2 regions of the Streptomyces sp. NBC_01017 genome follow, and region 2 is predicted to be linked to the other one. Evidence: predicted binding sites of a transcription regulator. Region 2 holds the regulator's gene; the other holds the start of a gene.

Region 1 (12,015 bases), 1.3 Mb from region 2:
ACGCGGACGACCGCCTCGGGGTCGTCGCCGTTGACGTGGAAGATCGGGGCCTCGATCATCCGGGCCACGTCGGTCGAGTACATGGAGGAGCGCGAGGACTCGGGCGCCGCCGTGAAGCCGACCTGGTTGTTGATGACGATGTGGACCGTGCCGCCGGTGCGGTAGCCGCGCAGCTGAGACATGTTGAGCGTCTCGGCCACGACACCCTGGCCCGCGAAGGCCGCGTCACCGTGCAGGGCGACGGGCAGGACCGTGAAGTCCGTGCCGCCCTTGTTGATGATGTCCTGCTTGGCGCGCGCGACGCCCTCCAGGACCGGGTCGACCGCCTCCAGGTGGGAGGGGTTCGCGGTGAGCGAGACCTTGATCTGCTCGCCGTCCAGGCCCGTGAAGGTGCCCTCGGCGCCCAGGTGGTACTTCACGTCGCCGGAGCCGTGCATCGACTTCGGGTCGAGGTTGCCCTCGAACTCGCGGAAGATCTGCGCGTACGACTTGCCGACGATGTTCGCGAGCACGTTCAGCCGGCCTCGGTGGGCCATGCCGATGACGACCTCGTCCAGGCGCGACTCGGCGGCCGAGTCGAGGACCGCGTCCAGCAGCGGGATGACGGACTCGCCGCCCTCCAGGCTGAAGCGCTTCTGGCCGACGTACTTCGTCTGCAGGAAGGTCTCGAAGGCCTCCGCCGCGTTCAGTCGGCGCAGGATGCGCAGCTGCTCCTCGCGCTCCGGCTTGGTGTGCGGGCGCTCGATGCGGTCCTGGATCCACTTGCGCTGCTTGGGGTCCTGGATGTGCATGAACTCGATGCCGGTGGTGCGGCAGTACGAGTCGCGCAGCACGCCGAGGATGTCGCGCAGCTTCATCAGGGACTTGCCGGAGAAGCCGCCGACCGCGAACTCGCGCTCCAGGTCCCAGAGCGTGAGGCCGTGCTCGGTGATGTCCAGGTCGGGGTGCTTGCGCTGCTGGTACTCCAGCGGGTCGGTGTCGGCCATGACGTGGCCGCGGACCCGGTAGGAGTGGATCAGCTCGAAGACACGGGCGGCCTTCGTGACGTCGTCGTCGTGGGACGCGTCGATGTCCTTGAGCCAGCGGACCGGCTCGTAGGGGATGCGCAGCGACTCGAAGATCTCGTCGTAGAAGTTGTTCTCGCCGAGAAGGAGGTTCGCGACCTGGCGGAGGAACTCGCCGGAGGCGGCGCCCTGGATGACCCGGTGGTCGTAGGTCGACGTGAGCGTCATGACCTTCGAGATGCCGAGCTTGTTCAGGGTGTCCTGGGAGGTGCCCTGGAACTCCGCCGGGTAGTCCATGGAGCCGACGCCCATGATGACCGACTGGCCGGGCATCAGACGCGGCACGGAGTGGACCGTGCCGAGGCCGCCCGGGTTGGTCAGGGAGACCGTGACGCCGGAGAAGTCGTCCATCGTCAGCTTGCCGTCGCGGGCGCGGCGGACGATGTCCTCGTAGGCCTGCCAGAACTCGAAGAAGTTCAGCGTCTCGGCCTTCTTGATCGCCGCGACGACGAGCTGGCGGTCGCCGTTCGGCTTGACCAGGTCGATGGCGAGACCGAGGTTGACGTGCGCCGGCTTGATCAGCGTCGGCTTGCCGTCCTTTTCGCCGAACGCGTAGTTCATCGACGGCATGGCCTTGATGGCCTGCACCATCGCGTAGCCGATCAGGTGCGTGAAGGAGATCTTCCCGCCCCGGGCGCGCTTGAGGTGGTTGTTGATGACGATGCGGTTGTCGAAGAGCAGCTTCACCGGGACCGCGCGGACCGAGGTGGCGGTCGGCAGCTCCAGCGAGGCGTTCATGTTCTTCGCGACCGCGGCGGACGGGCCGCGCAGCGTCACGAACTCCGGACCGTCGGCGGCAGCGGCGGCGGGCTCGGCCTTCTTCGGCTGAGCGGGCTTCGCGGCCGGGGCGGGCGCGGCGGGCTTCGCGGCAGCCGGAGCCGGGGCCGCGGCGGCGGGCGCTGCGGCAGCGGGCTTCGGGGCGGCCGCGGGGGCCGGCGCGGGGACCGACGGGGCGGCCGGAGCAGCCGGGGCGGCGGGAGCCGGGCTGGTGGTTCCCGCGGCCCCCGCGGCCGCGGTACCCGCCGGAGCCGAGGCGGCAGGCGCTCCCGGCTTGTAGTCGGCGAAGAAGTCCCACCAGGCACGGTCTACCGAATTCGGGTCCTGGAGGTACTGCTGATAGATCTCGTCGACGAGCCACTCGTTCGGCCCGAACGCGGCCGCGGGGTTCTTGCCCGCTTGGTCGGTGTCGGTCGAGATGCTCGAGTTACTGGGGGACTGTGGCGACACGGCGGCAACCGCCCTCTTCCGCTTCACAAGGTGATGGACAGCGGGAATAAAGGCTACGCCTCCATGGCCGAGAAGGTCAGGCTGAGCAAGGTCATCGTCGTGTAAGTCACATCGGAAAGCGTGTTTCGGGCCTGGAAATGGCGGGAAACAAGCGTGGTTCCGCTTCGGATGACCGCAGATGGGACGACAGGATCTCGACCTGGCGCGTACAAAGCGCAGGTCCGTACCTGATCACACGTGTCCGTCAGCCAGGACGCACGTGGATCTTGGTGCTCCGCTTCGAACTTTACGTCAACTTGGTTCGGAAGGCTGCCCGGGAAGTGTGACAAGAATCCGGCAACCCCGCTCGGATTCGGCCACCCCGATCCGGCCGCCGTGCAGATCGACGGCCCAGCGCGCGATCGCCAGCCCCAGACCCGTACCGCCGTCGCTGCCCGGCCCGTGCGGCCGGCGGACGGCGCCGCGGTTGAAACGCTCGAAGACCCTGTGCCAGTCCGACTTCGGAATCCCCGGCCCCTCGTCCAGGACCTCCAGCACCAGCGACTCCGGCTGCGCCCCGCGCCGCGCCTTGACCGTCACGCGGCCGTGCGGCGGGCTGTGCTTGATCGCGTTGTCGATGAGGTTGGCGACGACCTGGTGGATGCGCTCGGGGTCGGCGTGCGCCGTCAGCTCCGGCGGGGAGACGTCGAGGTGCAGATGGACGTCCGTACGGGTGTGGCTGCCGGAGCCCGACGCCATGCCCCCGCGCGCGGAGGACACCATGTTGGCCTCCTTCAGCACACCGGACAGGTACGGCCACACCTCGAAGCGCCGCATGCGCAGCGGTACGACGCCGTTGTCCAGGCGGGACAGGTCCAGGAGCGTCTCCACGAGCCGGCCGAGCCGCTCGGTCTGCTTCAGCGCGGTGCGCATGGTCTCGGGGTCGGCCTCGGCGATGCCGTCGACCACGTTCTCCAGGACGGCCCGCAGGCCCGCGATCGGGGTGCGCAGCTCGTGCGAGACGTTCGCCACCAGCTCCTTGCGCTGCTGGTCCTGGGCCTCCAGCTCGTCGGCCATGAGGTTGATCGTCCCGGCCAGGTCGCCCAGCTCGTCGCGGCGGTTCTCACGCACCCGGCGGGTGTAGTCGCCGTGCGAGATGGACCGGGCCACCGCGTTCATCTCGTCCAGCGGCGCGGTGAGCGAATGGGCCACGAACTGCGTAATGAGCAGTGTGGCGATCATCGAGAAGACCGTGATGAAGCGCAGCTCCGTCTGCGTGCGCACCGCGATCATCGACAGGCCCGTGGTGATCAGCACCGCGATGATGACCAGCGCGCCCAGCTTGGTCTTGATCGAGAACGGACGTACGCCGCCCCAGGGCTCGCCGGGGCTTCTCCGTGCGGCCGGTCCGTCGCTCATGGCGTGGGTGTCTCCAGGGCGTAGCCCACGCCGTGCACCGTACGGATCCGCTCGGCGCCGATCTTCCGGCGCAGCGCCTTGATGTGGCTGTCGACCGTGCGGGTGCCGGACGCGTCCGCCCAGTCCCACACCTCGGCGAGCAGCTGCTCACGGGAGAGCACCGCGCGCGGGGTGTTCGCCAGGCACACCAGGAGGTCGAACTCGGTGGGCGTGAGATGAACGTCCTCACTGCGCACCCGCACCCGCCGCTGCGCGTGGTCGATCTCCAGCTCGCCGAGCCGCAGGATGCCCGACCGCGGGGTCGTGGCGGCCAGCGCGGCGCGCTCGACGCGGCGCAGCAGCACGTGCACGCGTGCCGCCAGCTCCCGCATCGAGAACGGCTTGGTCATGTAGTCGTCGGCGCCGACGCCGAGCCCGACCAGCATGTCGGTCTCGTCGTCCCGCGCGGTCAGCATCAGCACCGGCACCGGCCGCTGGGCCTGCACTCGGCGGCATACCTCCAGGCCGTCGAAGCCCGGCAGCATGATGTCGAGGATCAGCAGGTCGGGCTGCCAGGCCTCGGCCGTGTCGACCGCCGCCGGACCGTCGCCCGCGGTCTGCACGAGGAAACCCTCGGCGCGCAGGCGGGCCGCGATGGCGTCCACGATGGTCGGATCGTCCTCGACCACGAGGACCCGGCGCTGAGCGCCCGGGGTTGCCGCCGTGCCGTTGTGGGAGGTGTGTGTCTGCTCCATCGCCCGCCCCAAAGTTGCTTTCCGGAATCCGTGGGGTGATCCCGCTAACTGGCTATGCCTGCTCATGCTTGCGATTGACGCTTGAATGATCCGCGTCAGGTGAGCAGAGTACGGGGAGTCACCGCGCCACGGCTATCCAGGTCGTACGGCGAGGTGTACGACGTCCGGAACGCCCCGGGCAACGGGGATCTCTTCGGTACGCACCTGTTGGAATCCGGCATTACACAAGGTTTCTTCGAATTCCGGTGATGGCTGTGCGGACCATACGGCAAGCACCCCACCGGGCCTCAACGCCCCTGCGCAGCCTGCCAGTCCGGCCGGTGAGTAGAGGCTGTCGTTGCCCTCGGTGACAGTCCAGCCGGGGCCGTTGTCGATGTCGAGACACAGTGCGTCATACGTGGCGGAAGTCTCATGTACGTGTGACACGAGATCCGTTTCCAGAATCTCCGTGCGCGGGTCCGCGAGGGCCGGGGCGGAGAAGTCGGACAACGGGCCGTCGAGATGCCAGTCGATAATCGCGCGCTCGCGCTCGACGACGGTGATCCTTCCCGGGCGCGGATCGGCCGCGGCATGTGCGAGCGAGAACCCGACGCCGAGCCCGCCGATCAGCACGTCGGGCCGCGGGCGCCCGTGCAGCGCGCCGAGCGCCGCGTCGACGAGCAGCCGTTCCGAGCGGCCGTCGGAGGTGTCCATCAGGAAGCAGCCGTTCGCGATGATCTGGAGCAGGTCACCGTGCCGCCGCAGCACGACCTCACCGTGCGGGCCCTCGCGACGGTCCAGGACTTCGGGGATGTCGTACGAAGTGGGCATCGGGCCATCCTGGCAGGCCCCCTGGAGGGCTGAAAGTTCTTTCCAGGGGCGAGTGGCGAGAGGGTCCCTCGATGGGGGGAACGGGCCTGGGGGCTTGTTGAGAGGTTGCTGAGAATCGGCCTTCTTGTGGCGCCGGTCACAGACGTGGGTGGGTCGCGGGCGAAGGGTGGGGGAAACGGAAGGAGCGCCTCACCTTGGAACGGACCGCGGCCGGGGGCGTGCCGGGCCCGGCACCCGTGCCCGGTGAGGCGGACCTGCCCGAGGCGGCCGAGCTGCTGGACGGGATGCCGCGGCAGCGCGGGCCACTGGGCGCGACGGCGCCGAGCGCCGCTACGGCGCAGCCCTCCGCGCCCCTGCCCCGCCCCGGCCCACCCTGGCGGCTACTCCCCACGCCCGCCGGCACGCCGTTCACCTTCGCCTACGCCGCCGTACTGGCCGTCACCTCGCTCGTCGCCACGTACGCGGGCCCCGCCCTCGTCCACGTCCTGCACCAGGGCTCCAGCACCGACGTGGCGCACCTCGTGGGGACGCCCGTGACAGTGCTGCTCGCCAGCGCGCTGTGGGTCGCGGGCGGGTTCGTGGCGCCGTACACGCTCGCCTTCCTGCTGGTGCTCACCGCGCTGGAGCGACGGATCGGCGGCATGCGGACGGCCGTCGTCTTCCTGACCGGGCACGTCCTGGCCACCCTCGCGACCGAGGTCCCGGTGGGGCTCGCCGTGCTGGCCGGCCACCTGCCCGGCAGCTCGCTGCACCGCCTCGACTACGGCATCAGCTTCGGCGTCGCCACGGGCGTCGGCGCGCTGAGCGGGCTGCTGCGGCCGTGGCTGCGGTGGCCGGTGCTGGTGCTGTTCGGCGGGATGCTGCTCCAGGGCCTCGTCCATCTGACGGACCCGCTGACCGATTGGGGGCACCTGATCGCCCTGGCCATCGGGATCGCGATGTGGCCGGTCGTGCGCGGCGCGGGCCGCTGACGAGGCCGGGGACGGGGACGGGGGCGGTGCGGGAAGGATCAGACCCCGGCCACCGTTATTGATGAAAGTCGAGGTCACAGCCTGTGGCGTAAGTGATCGCTCACAGCGAACGGAGGCGGGGGAACATTCGAAGCGCCCCGTGCATTGAGTCGGCATAACTCAACTTGACTGCCGAAGGGGAGATCATGGCTTCGACGTCCACACCGCTCACCCTGCCCGTGCTGCCGCTCGACGACGAGGTGGTGCTGCCCGGAATGGTGGTCCCGCTGGACCTGAACGACGCCGACGTACGCGCCGCGGTCGAGGCCGCACAGGCCGCCGCGAGGTCACAGCCAGGAAAGCCACGGGTGCTGCTGGTGCCACGCATCGACGGGACGTACGCGGGCACCGGTGTGCTCGGCACCGTCGAGCAGGTCGGCCGGCTGGCCGACGGCGACCCGGGCGCCCTGATCCGCGGTCGCGGCCGTGTGAAGATCGGCGCCGGGACGACCGGACCTGGTGCGGCCCTGTGGGTCGAGGGGACCCGCCTCGACGAGAGCGTGCCCGACCCGCTGCCCGGACAGGTCGCCGACCTGGTGAAGGAGTACAAGGCCCTCGCCACCGCCTGGCTGCGCAAGCGCGGCGCCTGGCAGGTCGTCGACCGCGTCCAGGCCATCGACGACGTCTCCGCCCTCGCCGACAACTCCGGTTACTCGCCCTTCCTGAGCACCGAGCAGAAGGTGGAGCTCCTGGAGACCGCCGACCCGGTCGCCCGCCTCAAGCTCGCCACCCAGCAGCTGCGCGACCACCTCGCCGAGCAGGACGTCGCCGAGACCATCGCCAAGGACGTCCAGGAGGGCGTCGACAAGCAGCAGCGCGAGTTCCTGCTGCGCCGTCAGCTGGAGGCCGTACGCAAGGAACTGCGTGAGATCAACGGCGAGCAGGACGGCGAGGAGTCCGACGACTACCGCGCCCGCGTCGAGGCCGCCGACCTCCCCGAGAACGTCCGCGAGGCCGCCCTCAAGGAGGTCGACAAGCTGGAGCGGTCCTCCGACCAGTCGCCCGAGGGCTCGTGGATCCGGACCTGGCTCGACACCGTGCTCGAACTGCCGTGGAACGAGCGGACCGAGGACGCGTACGACATCCTCGGCGCCAAGGAGATCCTCGACGCCGAGCACGCCGGCCTGGAGGACGTGAAGGAGCGGATCACCGAGTACCTCGCGGTGCGCAAGCGCCGTACCGACCGCGGCCTGGGTGTCGTCGGCGGCCGGCGTGGCGGTGCCGTGCTGGCGCTGGTCGGCCCGCCCGGCGTCGGCAAGACCTCGCTCGGCGAATCCGTCGCGCACGCCATGGGCCGCAAGTTCGTCCGCGTCGCCCTGGGCGGCGTACGGGACGAGGCGGAGATCCGCGGCCACCGGCGTACGTACGTCGGCGCGCTGCCCGGCCGGATCGTGCGGGCCATCAAGGAGGCCGGGTCGATGAACCCGGTGGTGCTGCTCGACGAGATCGACAAGGTGGGGTCCGACTTCCGGGGCGACCCGGCGGCCGCCCTGCTGGAGGTCCTGGACCCGGCCCAGAACCACACCTTCCGCGACCACTACCTGGAAGTGGAACTGGACCTGTCGGACGTGGTCTTCCTCGCCACCGCCAACGTCCTGGAGGCCATCCCGGAGGCCCTGCTCGACCGTATGGAGCTGGTCCGCCTCGACGGCTACACCGAGGACGAGAAGATCGTCATCGCCCGTGACCACCTGCTTCCGCGTCAGCTGGAGCGGGCCGGCCTGAACAAGGACGAGGTGGCCCTCGACGAGGGCGCCCTGCGCAAGCTCGCCGGCGAGTACACGCGCGAGGCGGGCGTCCGCAACCTGGAGCGGTCCATCGCGAGGCTGCTGCGCAAGGTGGCGGCACAGCACGAACTGGGCGAGCGGGAGCTGCCGTTCACCGTCCTCGACGGCGACCTGCGCGGCCTGATCGGGCGGCCGCACCACGTGCCCGAGTCCGCCCAGGACCCGGCGGAGCGCCGTACGGCCGTGCCGGGCGTGGCGACCGGGCTGGCGGTGACGGGCGCCGGCGGTGACGTGCTGTTCGTCGAGGCGTCGCTGGCCGACCCGGAGACGGGCGCGGCGGGGCTGACCCTGACCGGCCAGCTGGGTGACGTGATGAAGGAGAGCGCACAGATCGCCCTGTCCTTCCTCCGCTCACGCGGCGCGGAACTGGAGCTCCCGGTCGCCGACCTCAAGGACCGGGGCGTGCACATCCACTTCCCGGCGGGCGCGGTCCCCAAGGACGGCCCGAGCGCCGGCATCACGATGACGACGGCGCTGGCGTCGCTCCTGTCCGGCCGGCTGGTCCGCACGGACGTGGCGATGACGGGCGAGGTCTCGCTGACGGGCCGGGTACTGCCGATCGGTGGCGTGAAGCAGAAGCTGCTGGCGGCGCACCGCGCCGGGGTCACCACGGTGATCATCCCCAAGCGCAACGAGGCCGACCTGGACGACGTCCCGGCCGAGGTGCTGGACAAGCTCGACGTCCACGCCGTGACCGACGTCCGCCAGGTCCTGGAACTGGCGCTGTCGCCGGCCACCAACGGCGCGGCGCCGGAGGTTCCGGTCGCGGCGTGACGGGCGCGACCGGATGGGCAAGGCCCGGGTTCCCGTGAGGGAGGCCCGGGCCTTCGCCGTAGGTGGATGCCGATGCCGATGCCGATGCCGATGCGGATACGGATTCAGGTGTGGGTGCGGGTCAGCCGTCGGCCAGGGCCTGGAGGCGGTCCAGCGCCCCGTTGAACCTGTTGTGGTCGCCGACGGTCGGCCCGGAGGACGTGTACTGCCACATGGTGTAGTAGCTCCAGCCGGCCGGGAGTTCGCCCACGGCGGCGGCGTACCGCGCGATCCACAGGGGATTGGCGGAGGCGAAGCCGCTGTGGTTGCCGGTGCACTGCTTCCACCAGCTGGTGGCCGTGTAGATGACGGGGGCGCGGCCGGTGCGGGCCTTGTACTGGGTCACGAAGTCGCGGATCCAGGTGACCATCGCGGCCGGGGTCTTGCCGTAGCAGGCGTCGCCGTAGGGGTTCCACTCGATGTCGAGGGCGCCCGGCAGGGTCCTGCCGTCGCGGGACCAACCGCCGCCGTGATCGACGAAGTAGTTGGCCTGGGTTGCTCCATTGGTGGTGTCCGGGGTGGCGAAGTGATAGGCGCCGCGGATCATGCCGACGTCGTAGGAGCCGTTGTACTGCTGGGCGAAGTAGGGGTTGGTGTAGTAGGTCCCCTCGGTGGCCTTCACGTAGGCCCACTTGACCCCGCTGTTCCACAGGGTCGGCCAGGCGACGTCGCCCTGGTGACTGGAGACGTCCACGCCTTCCGTCTGGGTGGCCAGGACATCGGCGGGGACGCTCTCCTCGCCGTCGTGGGCCACGACGCCCATGCCCATGTGGGCGGAGCCGCGGGGCGGGGTGTCGTCGGCGGTGGCGGGAGAGGGGTGGGCGGCGAGGAGTAGGGAGAGGACGGCGGCGAGCAGGTGCCCGGCGAGGTGCGGGCGCCGGCGGCGGAGCGGTTCAGGTCTGTGCACGGGCATTAGCGTGCCTCCGAAGGCTCGGTGACGCTCGGTGGGAAAACGCGCATGTCTATGGCGTGCGCATGCCGGTCCGGGCCCGGTGCGCGGCCCCGGCATGGACGCTAGGCGCGCAGAAGAGCAGGTGGAAGGGGGTCCGGAGGCTGCCGTTGGTCCACGCCTGCGAAATACTGGTGGAGCTGCGGCAAATCAGGGCGGTCGGCGGAAATTTTCAGGACCGGAAAAATTGAGGCAGGGGCTGACGTGCACGAAGACGGAAACGGCGACGGGCCGCGAGTCGAACCCGGGGGCGCCTCCGCCGAAGGAGTGTCCGGTGGTGGTCCCGGCCGTCCCGAGTTCCTCGATCTGGAACGCGAGTTGACGGTCCTGTTCCGGCGGGCCCGGGCCAAGCAGGGTGAGATGGCCCGCGAGGTCCATCCGGACCTGGAATCGGCGGCGTACGGCCTGTTGGTCCGTCTGGATGAGTCCGGGCGGCTGCGGGCCACCGAACTCGCCGCATACATCGGCGTCGGCAAGGCCACCATGTCCCGCCAGCTGCGCGCCCTGGAGGACCTGGGGCTGGTCGCCCGCGAACCCGACCCCGCCGACGGGCGGGCGTGGCTGGTGCACCTCACCGAGGAGGGGCGGGGCCGGGTCGCCAAGGTGCGCGAGGCACGGCGGGAGCGTTATGTCGCGCAGCTCTCCCACTGGGACCGGCTTGAGGTCGCGGAGCTGGCGCGGCTGCTGAACCAGTTGAACCGGGGGATGGAGAAGTAGACCCCGCGGAGCGTCCGGCCCCGCCGCTCAGCCTCCGCGGCCCCGCCGCTCACGCCTCCGCGGCTCCGCTGCTCTCGCCTCCGCCGCTCACGCCCCCGCGTGTCCGACGCTCAGTCCTCCGCGTGTCCGCCGCTCACGCCTCGACGTGTTCGCCGCTCACCACTGCACGTACACGACGGTCGCGTCGTCGTGCGTCTTGCTGCGCCCCAGGAACGTCCGCCCCTCCGCGTCGGCCCGCTCCAGCGCCCGTACCCGGTCCACCAGCCCCTGCGCCCCCTCCTTCCGTACGAAGGTGAAGCAGTCCCCCCAGTCGCCTTCGCGGAACTTCTCCACCCACCGGGTCGCCCCGTCCGTCAGCGCGGCCAGCGCCCGCACCTCGCCGCGCGGCAGGACCCCCGTCACCGCCCGCGCCGCCACCGACGGATCCGCGGCGGCCGTGAAGAAGCCGCCCTCCTTGTTGCGGACGTGCGCGTCGATCAGGGCGTCCGTGGCCAGGGAGGCGCGGGGGAGGAGGGTCAGGCGGTCGTCCAGGTACGGGGTGACCGCGCCGTCGGACGACTCCACCAGGAGGGCCGAGTCGGACAGGATCAGGTACTCCAGCGCCTCGGCCGACCAGCGGGCCAGAACCACTGTGGCCTGTGGGGTGCGTGGGTGAGAAAGGTCACAGGTTTGCGCGTGAGCCTCAGCGGTACGCGCGATTGCACGGGCCAGGGCGTCGGCGAGCGGCACATCAGGGAGTGAAACGGTCAGTTCGGTCAGGGCTCCGCCGAGCCGTGCGGTGAACCAGGGAACGGAATGCAGACAGCCCGTCTCGCCTCTCGGCGGAGTCACGCCGTCCAGGATCACCAGTACGCCGCCCTGTCCCGAGGCGGGAAGGCCGACGCTCGCGAAGTCCTCGTTGGGGCGGACCGGATCGCCGGGCTCCGAAACAAGCTCTGTTCGCATTCAGCCAGTCTGCACGAGCCCTTCACAAGGGTCACGAAGGGGTCGCAGGAGATGCCGAATAGGTGCAGCCGCGCAGGTCAGGCGTCTGATTTGGGATGGAATGGAGCGCTCCGGGAAGGCGTGGCGGCGAATACTGCCATCGCCTGCCCCGGACGTCCAACCGGCCCGCCCTGCAAGGCGTGTGCACACGCCGGAGGAACTTGCCCGCCAACTCCCCTCCGGGGTTCACTCCTTCGGGTGGCGGGTCAGGTGATGCGCGGCCGTTGCCCACCGGCACTGGGAGGGTCGGGGACCGGTGAGGACACCCCCAGCTCGAGCAATGCCGCGAGCTTGGGGAAGGGGTGCACGCGAGGTCGGCGGTAGTTGACGGAGCGTCATCCGGACCCATGGGTATCACGAGTCAGGAATGCGAGCACCGGTGCAGAAGATGCGGCCACGTCGCTCAGGCAAGAAGACGGCCTCCACGGGGGGCACGCAGCCCACTCCCGGCACCACCACCGACGCCACACCCGCCGGCAAGGGGCGCCCCACCCACGTACGGAACCGGCTGATCGTCGCCGT
Region 2 (12,015 bases):
GCGTTGACGATCGTCAGCAGCAGCGAGAAGAAGCCCACCGCCACGAACCAGTGCGCGACACCCACGATGCCCCAGCGGTTCATCCGGGTGTGGCCGAGGAACTCCCTGGCGACGGTGACGGTGCGCTGCACCGGCTCGTCCGTGCGGGTGCCCGCGGGCACGTTCTGGCCGAGCCGCATGAAGTTGTAGATCTGAAGGATGGCGCGCGCGAACAGGGCCACGCCGACCACGATCAGAACCAGCGACACGATGATCGCGGCGAGTTGCATTTCGGGGCTCCTCGGGCCTGCGAGGGGGTGGTTCGAGGGTGTCCTCGACATTACTAAGCGGTAACTTATGCAGTCCTCTGAGACTACCCGCATCCTCCGTCGCACTGTAGCCAGGCGCGGAGTGATGTGAGTCGCTGAGGGTTGCCTTAAGAACAGATCGTGTTATTCATCCCGAAATGGTATATACGGCACTAACCTATCCCCGTGCTTTACGGGATCGCCGCCGCCACCACCGCCCTGCTGCTCGCCGCCCTCCTCGCGGCGCTGCTTCGGCTGCCCGCCCTGCGCTTCGGCATCTTGGACCGCCGGCGCCAGCGGCCGACGCCCCTGCTGGGTGGTGTCGCCGTCGCGCTCGTGACCTGCCTGGTGGCCGCCGCCGGGGAGTGGACGCGGTTCGCCCCGCTGGGCTCGGAGATCATGCGGCTGGTGATCGCCGCGGGCGCCGTCGCCGCGCTCGGGCTGGTCGCCGACGTGCGGCGGGTGAAGGCGCGGTTCCTGATCGGCGGTACGGCGGTGGCGGCGGCCTGCGTGGTGCCGTACGGCGACACCGGGATCCTGCTGGGGCTGGTGGCCGTCGGCTGGATCGTTCTCGTGGCCATCGGGTTCCAGGCGCTCGACCATGCGGACGCCCTGGCCGGCACCGTCGGGGTGCTCACCGCCTTCGGTGTCGGGATCTGTGCGGCGGCCGAGGTGATGGACGAACTCGCGGTGCTGCTCAGCGTGCTGGCCGCCGCGCTGACCGGGTTCCTCATGCACAACTGGCATCCCGCGCGGATCGGGCTCGGGGCGTGCGGGTCGCTGTTCGTCGGGTTCGTGCTGGCGGCGTCGGCCGTGATGACCCGGGCCGGGCACGATCCCTTGTCGAGCGCGGCCGTGCTCTACTCGCTCACCTCCCTCGCCACCGCCGACGTACTCCTCGTGGCGCTGTCCCGCCGGCTGGCCGGACGGCCGCTGCTGCGGGGCGGGCCCGACCATCTCGCTCATCGTTTGCGCCGGATCGGCCTCACCCCGCAGGGTGGGACCGTCCTGCTGGGGGTCGCGGGGTTCTCCGGGGTACTCGTCGGCGTCCTCGTGCACATGGGATGGATGGCGCCGTCCGCGGCGTTCTGGGTGGGGGTGGGGGTCCTCGTCACCGTCTTCGCGATGCTGCACATCAAGCCGTACGGGCCTCGGCGTCAACCCTATTTTCCCGTAGGGGGTGCGGTTCGCCCGCCCGCGCAGGCGACATCGTCGCAGGTCGGAGCCCAGTTGCGTGTAAGGAACGGATAAGAGTTGAGTGAGGTCGACTCAGCTCTGTTGACCGGTTGCGAGCCGTCGTGCACACTTGAGTCCGTTCCACTCAAGTCAGCTGGAGGAATCAACCATGGCACGTGCGGTCGGCATCGACCTGGGCACGACTAACTCCGTCGTCAGCGTTCTGGAGGGCGGCGAGCCCACCGTCATCACCAACGCCGAGGGTGCCAGGACCACGCCGTCCGTCGTCGCCTTCGCGAAGAACGGCGAAGTGCTGGTCGGCGAGGTCGCCAAGCGTCAGGCGGTCACCAACGTGGACCGGACCATCAGGTCCGTGAAGCGCCACATGGGCACCGACTGGAAGACGGAGCTCGACGGGAAGCCCTTCAACCCGCAGCAGATGTCCGCCTTCATCCTGCAGAAGCTGAAGCGGGACGCCGAGTCCTACCTGGGCGAGAAGGTGACCGACGCGGTCATCACCGTCCCGGCGTACTTCAACGACTCCGAGCGCCAGGCGACGAAGGAGGCCGGCGAGATCGCCGGTCTGAACGTCCTTCGCATCGTCAACGAGCCCACCGCGGCCGCGCTGGCGTACGGCCTCGACAAGGACGACCAGACGATCCTCGTCTTCGACCTCGGTGGCGGCACCTTCGACGTGTCCCTCCTGGAGATCGGCGACGGCGTCGTCGAGGTGAAGGCCACCAACGGTGACAACCACCTCGGCGGCGACGACTGGGACCAGCGCGTCGTCGACTACCTGGTGCAGCAGTTCAAGTCCGGTCACGGCGTGGACCTCGCCAAGGACAAGATGGCCCTCCAGCGTCTGCGTGAGGCTGCCGAGAAGGCCAAGATCGAGCTGTCCTCGTCCACCGAGACCTCGATCAACCTGCCCTACATCACCGCCTCCGCCGAGGGCCCGCTGCACCTGGACGAGAAGCTCACCCGGGCTCAGTTCCAGCAGCTGACCGCGGACCTCCTGGAGCGCTGCAAGACCCCGTTCTTCAACGTCATGAAGGACGCCGGCGTCTCCATCAACGAGATCGACCACGTCGTCCTCGTCGGTGGCTCCACCCGTATGCCCGCCGTCGCCGAGCTCGTCCGCGAGCTGACCGGCGGCAAGGACGCCAACAAGGGCGTCAACCCGGACGAGGTCGTCGCCATCGGCGCCGCCCTGCAGGCCGGTGTCCTCAAGGGTGAGGTCAAGGACGTCCTGCTCCTCGACGTGACCCCGCTGTCCCTCGGTATCGAGACCAAGGGCGGCATCATGACCAAGCTCATCGAGCGCAACACCACGATCCCGACCAAGCGGTCCGAGATCTTCACGACGGCCGAGGACAACCAGCCGTCCGTGCAGATCCAGGTCTACCAGGGCGAGCGCGAGATCGCGGCGTACAACAAGAAGCTCGGAATGTTCGAGCTCACGGGCCTTCCGCCGGCCCCGCGCGGTGTCCCGCAGATCGAGGTCGCCTTCGACATCGACGCCAACGGCATCATGCACGTGACCGCGAAGGACCTCGGCACGGGCAAGGAGCAGAAGATGACCGTCACCGGTGGCTCCTCGCTGCCGAAGGACGAGGTCAACCGGATGCGCGAAGAGGCCGAGAAGTACGCGGAGGAGGACCACGCCCGCCGCGAGGCCGCCGAGTCCCGCAACCAGGGCGAGCAGCTCGTCTACCAGACGGAGAAGTTCCTCAAGGACAACGAGGACAAGGTCCCCGGCGAGGTCAAGACCGAGGTCGAGGCCGCCGTCGAGGAGCTGAAGACCGCGCTCAAGGGCGAGGACACCGCAGAGATCCGCACCGCCACCGAGAAGGTCGCCGCGGTCTCCCAGAAGGTCGGCCAGGCCATGTACGCCGACGCCCAGGCCACGCAGGGCGCCGCCGGCGGCGGTCCCGAGGGCGCTGCCCCGGGCGGCAAGGCCGCTGACGACGACGTCGTCGACGCCGAGATCGTGGACGACGAGCGCAAGGACGGTGCCGCGTAATGACGGAGGAGACCCCGGGCTTCGAGGAGAAGCCCGACGTCCCCTCCGGCGCCACCCCTGACGACGCCGAGTCGAAGGCCGTCCCTCAGGAAGGGGCGGCCCCGGCCGGGGACGGAGCAGCAGACCCGGGCCTGGTGGCCCAGCTGGACCAGGTGCGTACGGCGCTCGGCGAGCGCACGGCGGACCTCCAGCGGCTCCAGGCCGAGTACCAGAACTACCGCCGCCGCGTGGAGCGGGACCGGATCACGGTCAAGGAGATCGCCATCGCGAACCTCCTGACCGAGCTCCTGCCCGTGATCGACGACATCGGCCGCGCGCGTGAACACGGCGAACTCGTCGGCGGATTCAAGTCCGTCGCGGAGTCGCTGGAGACCGTCGCGGCGAAGATGGGACTGCAGGCGTTCGGCAAGGAGGGCGAGCCCTTCGACCCGACGATCCACGAGGCCCTGATGCACTCCTACGCGCCGGACGTCACCGAGACGACCTGCGTGGCGATCCTGCAGCCCGGGTATCGCATCGGCGAGCGCACCATCCGCCCCGCGCGGGTGGCCGTCGCCGAGCCCCAGCCGGGCGCGCAGGCGGTCAAGGAGGAGTCTGCCGAGGCGGCCGACGACAAGGAGAGCGGTGGCCCGGACGAGGGCTGACGTTGAACTGACGAGGTACTACGGGAAGGGGGTACGTCGAGGATGAGCACCAAGGACTTCATCGAGAAGGACTACTACAAGGTCCTCGGCGTCCCCAAGGACGCCACCGAGGCCGAGATCAAGAAGGCGTACCGGAAGCTCGCCCGCGAGAACCATCCGGACGCCAACAAGGGCAACGCCAAGGCGGAGGACCGCTTCAAGGAGATCTCCGAGGCGAACGACGTCCTCGGTGACCCCAAGAAGCGCAGGGAGTACGACGAGGCTCGCGCCCTGTTCGGCAACGGCGGCTTCCGCCCGGGGCCGGGCGGCGCGGGCGGCGGCAACTTCAACTTCGACCTGGGCGACCTCTTCGGAGGCGGCGCCCAGGGCGGCGGCGGCCAAGGCGGAGCCGGCGGCTTCGGCGGCGGACTCGGGGACGTCTTCGGGGGCCTGTTCAACCGTGGCGGCACGGGGACGACCCGTACCCAGCCCCGGCGCGGCCAGGACATCGACACCGAGGTCAACCTCAGCTTCACCGAGGCGATCGAGGGTGCGACGGTCCCGCTGCGGATGTCCTCGCAGTCACCGTGCAAGGCCTGCGCGGGCACCGGCGACAAGAACGGCACGCCGCGGGTGTGCCCGACCTGTGTCGGTACCGGCCAGGTGGCGCGGGGCTCGGGCGGTGGCTTCTCCCTCACCGACCCGTGCCCGGACTGCAAGGGGCGCGGGCTGATCGCCGAGCACCCCTGCATGGACTGCAAGGGCAGCGGCAGGGCGAAGTCGTCCAGGACCATGCAGGTCCGCATCCCGGCCGGGGTGTCGGACGGCCAGCGCATCCGCCTGCGCGGCAAGGGCGCACCCGGCGAGCGCGGCGGCCCGTCCGGCGACCTGTACGTCACGGTGCACGTCGACGCGCACGCGGTGTTCGGCCGCAAGGAGGACAACCTCACGGTGACCGTCCCCGTGACGTTCACGGAGGCGGCCCTCGGCGGCGAGGTCAGGGTCCCCACCCTGGGCGGACCACCGGTCACCCTGAAACTGCCGCCCGGTACGCCCAACGGCCGCACCATGCGGGCACGGGGCAAGGGCGCGGTCCGCAAGGACGGCACCCGCGGCGACCTTCTGGTCACCGTCGAGGTGAGTGTTCCGAAGGACCTGACGGGGAAGGCTCGTGACGCACTTGAGGCGTATCGCGAGGCGACCGCGGATGAGGACCCGCGGGCGGAGCTGTTCCAGGCCGCGAAGGGAGCATGAGTCAGATGGACGGTCGTCGACGCAACCCGTATGAACTGACCGAGGAGACCCCGGTCTACGTCATCTCGGTGGCGGCCCAGCTGTCCGGCCTGCACCCGCAGACCCTGCGCCAGTACGACCGCCTGGGCCTGGTGTCTCCGGACCGCACCGCGGGCCGGGGGCGCCGCTACTCGGCCCGCGACATCGAACTGCTGCGCACCGTCCAGCAGTTGTCGCAGGACGAGGGCATCAACCTCGCCGGCATCAAGCGCATCATCGAACTGGAGAACCAGGTCGCCGCGCTCCAGTCCCGGGTGGCCGAACTCCAGGCCGCCGTCGAAGGAGCCGCGGCGGCTATGCAGCAGCGCGAGGCGGCGGTACATGCGTCGTACCGCCGCGATCTGGTGCCGTACCAGGAGGTGCAGCAGACCAGCGCGCTGGTGGTGTGGCGGCCGAAGAAGGCCAAGGACTAGGCGGCGGCACGGCCGTACGCGAAGGGGCCCGGAGGTTCGTTGAGAACCTCCGGGCCCCTTTCCCATGCCGTCAGCGGCCGACGAAGAAGACCGGTGACGTGCAGGTCGCCGCGGCGGACGCGGGGGCGGCGAGAGTGGTGAGCAGGCCGCCCGCGGTGGCGAGCACGATGGCGGTCGCGGTGGCCGCGGTCGTGCGTCTGGCTGGGTTCATGCGGTCCTTCGTCCAGTTCGGCGACGGCAGTGATCAACCGTCGCCGAACGGGACCGGTCGGCCCGCCAATTGCTTGTACGGGCCACGGCGAAGGCGACCACCGCGTCAGGGAATCAGATCCCCGATCGCATCCACGACCAGCATCCACATCGGCTGTGCCCCCGTGCCGAATCCGGCTGCCAGGGCGTAGCCGAGGCTCACGTCCAGGGCCTCCGGAGCCGCGTCCTCGTGCCACTCGGCCGAGACCTCTCCGTTGCCCTGGGAGGTGAACTCGCCGAGGCGCCGGCCGTCGCGCAGGAAGCGGCTGTCCGGCACGGAGTCGGGCAGCAGCCGCCAGACGCGGCCGGCGTGCCGGACGTCGACCGCGTACGAACGCCGGGTCAGCCGCCCCTTCGCCGGGCGCACCTGAGCCTCCTCGCCGTCCACGGTGAGCGTGAGCCGGTCACCGGCCCGAGTGCCGACGGGGATGTGCTCCTCGGCCTCGGTACCGGCGGACCGGCTCAGCACGATCCGCGGTACGGCGGCGCCCTCGACGACGACTTCGCCGCGCTCGGTGTCCAGCCGGACGGTCAGCGTGCCGAAGTGGCCGTCCTCCACGAGGGTTTCGGTGATGACGGTCATGCGGGTGATCTTCGCAGGTCGGTCGGGGCCCGGGTCGGTCAGGTGGCGGGCGCGGTCACTGCCCGGTCGCCCGGGGGGACGGGCTCGGTCCCGTCGGCCTGCGCACCCGTCACCCAGTAGGGCCGGCGCTTGAAGACCGGCGAGCTACAGGTCGCTGCGGGGGTCGTGCGTCTGGCTGAGTTCGTTCGATCCTCTGGTCGAGTGCGGGTCGACGGGGGAGTCGTCCTGAACGGGACCCGTGGCGAATGAGGTTGGTTGTGCGGATCTTGGCGCGTGTTCGATCCAGGTTCGGTGGAGGGGGTGTAACGGCCGTTGCGATATGTTTCGCCATGTCTTTACATGATCAGCGGAGCGTGGTGTTGCGCACTCGTTAAGTGATTCCGCTTGACGCTGGGGGCGGTCGACGCGTTGTCTTTTCAGACATCTGGGCGCAATGGCGCGCCCGTGTCCCGAAGGCACCAGAAGTGAGCTCCTCTATGCGTCCCTTGCGCCCCCTGCGCCGCACCGCCACCGCCGTGGCCGCCGCGTCCACGATGACCCTCTCGCTGGCAGCGTGCGGGGCACTGGGCGTCACCGGGGACAGCAGTGAGGCGAGCCCGACCAAGGGCGACGACGTCACCGTGGGGCTGCTGCTGCCGGAGACGGCGAACACGCGCTACGACAAGTTCGACTACCCCATCATCAAGAACAAGGTGGCGGAGCTCACCGACAAGCAGGGCCAGGTCGACTACCGCAACGCGGACGCCGACGCCAAGAAGCAGGCGAGCCAGCTCCAGCAGATGATCAACGACCAGGTCGACGTGATCCTGCTGGACGCCGTGGACGCCCACGCGATAGCCGACGGCGTGCAGAAGGCCAAGGAAGCCGGCATCCCGGTCATCGCCTACGACCGCCTCGCCGAGGGACCGATCGACGCGTACGTCTCCTTCGACAACGAACTGGTCGGCGAGGTGCAGGGCCGCTCCCTCATGGAGGCCATGGGTCCGGACGTCGACTCGTCCGACAAGATCGTCATGATGAACGGGTCGCTCACCGACCCGAACGCCAAGCAGTTCAAGGCGGGCGCCCTCTCCGAGCTCAACGGCTCGGTGGACATCGCCAAGAGGTACGACACCAAGGACTGGAAGCCGGAGAACGCCCAGGCCAACATGACCGAGGCGATCAAGGACATCGGCGCGAACAACATCAAGGGCGTCTACTCCGCCAACGACGGCATGGCCGGCGGCATCATCAAGGCCCTGCAGGCCCAGGGCGTGACCGATCTGCCGCCGATCACCGGACAGGACGCCGAACTGGACGCCGTCCAGCGGATCCTGAGCGGCGAGCAGTACATGAGCGTGTACAAGTCGTACCCGCAGGAGGCCGAGAGCGCCGCGGAGATGGCCGTGGCCAAGGTCCAGGGCAAGGACATCCAGTTCGACTCCCTCACCCAGGACCAGGTCGACAGCCCGACCGCCAAGGACATCCCGGCCCTGCTGGTCCCGGTGGTCGCCCTGACCAAGAAGAACGTCAAGCAGACGGTCCTCGCCGACGGGATCTACGAGCTGTCGGAGATCTGCGCGGGCGAGTACAAGGCCGCGTGCGCGGAGGCCGGGCTCACCAAGTAGGGCGCAGACACGGCTCACCGGACAGGGTCCGTCGGTCTTCCGACGGGCCCTGTCTCGTTTTCCGGCGCCTGGTGCCGTCGTCGACGGCGAGGGTCCGCTTTGCGAGTGCGCTCGACTGGCTGCTCGGGTTGACCGGGCTGTTCGGGCTGCCGAGGACGGCGGCTCGTCGTCGGCGTTCGCGAGTGTGACGTCGCCCGCCCCGGCCGCCCTCGAAGGCGTACGGCACCCCCCCTGTCGGTCATAGCCCGGGCCGCCCGGGCGCCCGCGTCCGGCCGACGCGGTTTGCAGCGCGCAGCGCAAAGGCCGGTATGGCACCCCCAGCTTGTTGCAACTCGACGGACGGAGGCCGGGAAAAACCGGGGCGTACTGGTGGTTTACGGCGGCCGTCCCGGCGGGAGCCGTGTTGCGGAGCACGGCCGGTCCGCGCATAGTTGCGCTGCGGAAGCGCGAGCGAACCGTAGGCCCGATGGGCCGAGCACGGTGGGCCTGTCGACCAGGGCCACGCCCGGCCCGGGTGTCCCGGCAGAGGTCGACACCGCGCTCCGGAGGTGAGCGAGCCGGCGAAAGGCAAGAACCGGGGGTGGATGGGGCGATGGCCGGGCACGGGACCGAGGAGCATCCCCACGGTGCCGACCGACTGTGCGACGCGGGGGATCGCGTGTACTCCCGGGCCGTACGGCGCGGCCGCGTGTCGCGCCGGGACGCGGAGCCGGTGCCCTGCCTGCTGGACCTGGCGCTGCTGCATCCCGACCCCGACGACATGGACTGGCTGGTGCCGACCTCCCCGCAGGAGGTCATGACACGGCTGCTGCGCGGGGTGTACGACGAGGTCAGCGCGAGCCAGCGGCGGGTGGGCTCGGCGGTGGCGGCGTTCGAGTGGTACGCCGGGCTCGGTCCGCAGCTGCCGCAGGCGTCCGGCGTCGAGGGCACGGCGATCCGGGTCCTGGACGGTGACTCACGCATCCAGGGCGCGCTGGACGAGGCGACGCAGGCGTGCACCAGCCAGGTGCTGACCGTGCAGCCCGGCGGCATCCGTCCCGAGCACGAGCTGACGGAGGGGCTGCACCGGGCCATGGAGCTGCGGGGGCGGGGCGTGCGGATGCGCGACCTGTACACGCACGTGGCGCGGCACGGCCAGGGCCTGCTCAACTACCTTGAACTGATGGGTGATTCGGTCGAGGCCCGCACGCTGGACGAGGTGATCGACCGGCTGATCCTCTTCGACCGCACGGTGGCCTTCGTCCCCGCGAACGCGGACCGCACCATGGCGCTGGAGCTGCGGCATCCGGCGCTGGTGAACTACCTGGTCACGGTCTTCGAGCGGCTGTGGCGCCTCGCGATCCCGCTGACCGCGCCCCTGCCCGACACCGGCATCGAGGGCATCTCCCACCGCGAACAGTCCATCGCGGCGCTGCTCGCCGAGGGCCACCAGGACGCGGTGATCGCGGAGCGGCTGGGGATAAGCGTACGGACGTGCCGGGCGCACATCGCGCGCCTGTCGGAGACCCTGGGCGCGGCAAGCCGTACACAACTCGGCGTCCGTATCGCCCAGGTGGGCCTGGACCGCTCGCGGGCGTCGTCGTCGGGGGCCGCGGTGATCAGTGTGCCCGGGGTGCCCCGGGTGCCCGGTCAGGAGTCCCCGACCGGCCGCTGAGCCGGGCCGGGCCGAGCCCGAACCGTCCTCACGGCTCCACCCCCCGTCCCCGTCGCTCAGCTGTCGTTGTCGAGGATTCCGGACTGCGCGATGAGGAAGCCGAGTTGGGCGCGGCTCCCGCTGCCCAGCGCGGTGGCCAGCTTGGCGATATGGGCCCGGCAGGTGCGCACGTTCATGCCCAGCCGGCGGGCGATCGCCTCGTCGACGTGTCCCTCCACCAGGAGCTTGGCGATGGAGTGCTGGATCTCCGTGATGCCGTCGGGCGCGGTCTCGTAGGGCGCGTGCTCGGTCAGCGGTACCGCGCGGCTCCACATGAACTCGAAGACCTTGATCAGGTAGCGGATGAGTCCGGGATGGCGCAGCTCCAGGGCCACCTGCTGGTCGTCGCGGGTGGGGATGAAGGCGACCGACTCGTCGCAGATGATGAGGCGCTCGACCAGTTCGTCGATGGTGCGGTACTCCACCTTGCCGTCGGAGAGCTGGGCGACATAGGCCAGCTTCCCCGGGTTGTAGCGCACCGTGTGCTGGTAGAGGGTCCTTATCCGCACTCCGCGTTCGATCAGCGGCCGGTCCCGCTCCAGGCCCTGCAACAAGCTGCTCTCCGAGATGCGGTTGCTCGGCTGGACCGTGAGCATCTCGGTCTGGCACTGGGCGGTGGCCAGATTGAGGGCGGCGTTGATCCGCTCCCCGCCCTCCAGGACAGTGATGGAGTGCGTGCTTCCCGTCACCTGAGCGCTGAGGTCCATGTATGGCTGGAGTGCGTCGGCCAGCTCGACGGACATCCGCCTGCGCTCGGAGATCTCCCGCTCGATGGGATTGAGCCGTTGAGCCAGGGCGACCGACGCCGGAACGGGACGCAGCCAGTTCGGGTCGTCAGCATCCGGGTAGAGCAGAGCGAACTCCATCAGGCAGGGAGCTGACTCCACGTCGATGCGTGCGATACGCCCCGTGCGCAGCGCGTTCGCATAGAGTCGGCCACCTTCCGCGCACATCTCGGTCATCGCATGGGGATGTATCGCTTTAGTCTGATTCGTCACCAAATCTCCACCCCCCAGGGTCCTGAACATGCAGGAACATGATGCACCGATCGTGTGGCCATGAAGTGCCCGAATGAGCCATCGTCTTACTCGACGGGGGAAGAGGGGACCTTCAAGTGAGGACGAAGCCGACTATGCGGAACAGAATGCTTCGCTCGATTCTTGTCGCCGCCTTCTCCACCGTTGTGGCCTTCGGAGTCCTGGGGGGCCTCTCGGAATCGAAGAGCGACTCGCGAGCGGACAGTAGCTGGCCCTCCCGGTCACAGACTGTCACGATTGCCAAGGACAGTTCCTGGCCGACCAACGCCGAGGCGAGCAGCGGTGAGCAGGAGTCGGCATGACCATCCCACCCGACGACCGCTCCTTCCGCCGAGAAATGGCCACCGCCTACCGGTCCGGCTGGCACTTCATCGACCTGGTCACCGCGATCCCCCACTCCGGTGACTCGTTGATGGTGACCGTCTTCGGAGAACCGGTCGTCGTCACGCGGGACGACGACGAGGACGTACGGGCGTACCGGTGTCTGCGACGGCCTCGGGGGGCGCCGCAACCCGTCAGGTGTGCCATCCGGTACGGAATGATCTTCGTCAATCTCGATCAGCGCGACCACCGCCTGGTGGAGCCGGAAGCCCCGGCGCCAAGGACCATCTCAGCCACCCCCCGCAGTGCCTGACGCGATTCCCCCGTCGTAACAGATCGCTCAGGTGCTTCCCCCCGCAGCGGCGTCACCGTGACCTGAACACGGTGACGCCGCTGCAGTTTCCGGGTGACATTTCCCCGTATCCGCCTGTTCCGCCGGTGGCCGAAACCGGTCGCCCGGTATCCAGCCACTGGGAACCAGGCCCCCTTGGGTCGCGTCCCAGGGCTCACCCCTGCCCCATCGCCCGCGTCAGTTCGATCTCGATCACCACCCGGTCGGGATTGGGCCGCGGCATACGCCCGTACCGCTCTGCGTACCGGCGTACCGCCTCCGCGACCCGCTCGGCGTCGTCGTGGACGTGCGCCAGGCCCTCCAGGGTCGCCCACCGCCGTCCGTCCACCTGGCAGACCGCGACCCGGGCGCCGTCCGG

What was found. Region 2 encodes HspR, which represses chaperone genes until heat shock. Its sites were predicted from a motif close to TTGAGNNNNNNNNNCTCAA; they were not measured.
Region 1: the regulator HspR is predicted to act here: its motif matches at 6,349-6,367, upstream of lon (endopeptidase La).

What each region holds. Positions count from the first base shown of each region.
Region 1 is NZ_CP108683.1:3,970,017-3,982,031, reverse strand. Features, by position in the region: gene OG331_RS17925 (multifunctional oxoglutarate decarboxylase/oxoglutarate dehydrogenase thiamine pyrophosphate-binding subunit/dihydrolipoyllysine-residue succinyltransferase subunit) at 1-2,291, opposite strand, end outside; gene OG331_RS17920 (ATP-binding protein) at 2,583-3,689, opposite strand; gene OG331_RS17915 (response regulator transcription factor) at 3,686-4,423, opposite strand; gene OG331_RS17910 (spermidine synthase) at 4,556-5,233, opposite strand; gene OG331_RS17905 (rhomboid-like protein) at 5,428-6,204, shown strand; gene lon (endopeptidase La) at 6,390-8,804, shown strand; gene OG331_RS17895 (lysozyme) at 8,926-9,756, opposite strand; gene OG331_RS17890 (MarR family transcriptional regulator) at 9,997-10,509, shown strand; gene OG331_RS17885 (protein phosphatase 2C domain-containing protein) at 10,666-11,454, opposite strand; gene OG331_RS17880 (nitrate- and nitrite sensing domain-containing protein) at 11,861-12,015, shown strand, end outside.
Region 2 is NZ_CP108683.1:5,244,668-5,256,682, reverse strand. Features, by position in the region: gene OG331_RS23925 ((Fe-S)-binding protein) at 1-269, opposite strand, end outside; gene OG331_RS23920 (MraY family glycosyltransferase) at 474-1,538, shown strand; gene dnaK (molecular chaperone DnaK) at 1,633-3,486, shown strand; gene grpE (nucleotide exchange factor GrpE) at 3,486-4,130, shown strand; gene dnaJ (molecular chaperone DnaJ) at 4,173-5,363, shown strand; gene OG331_RS23900 (heat shock protein transcriptional repressor HspR) at 5,369-5,815, shown strand; gene OG331_RS23895 (hypothetical protein) at 5,886-6,026, opposite strand; gene OG331_RS23890 (hypothetical protein) at 6,132-6,647, opposite strand; gene OG331_RS23885 (sugar ABC transporter substrate-binding protein) at 7,124-8,254, shown strand; gene OG331_RS23880 (LuxR C-terminal-related transcriptional regulator) at 8,847-9,908, shown strand; gene OG331_RS23875 (helix-turn-helix transcriptional regulator) at 9,965-10,909, opposite strand; gene OG331_RS23870 (hypothetical protein) at 11,283-11,618, shown strand; gene OG331_RS23865 (pyridoxamine 5'-phosphate oxidase family protein) at 11,812-12,015, opposite strand, start outside.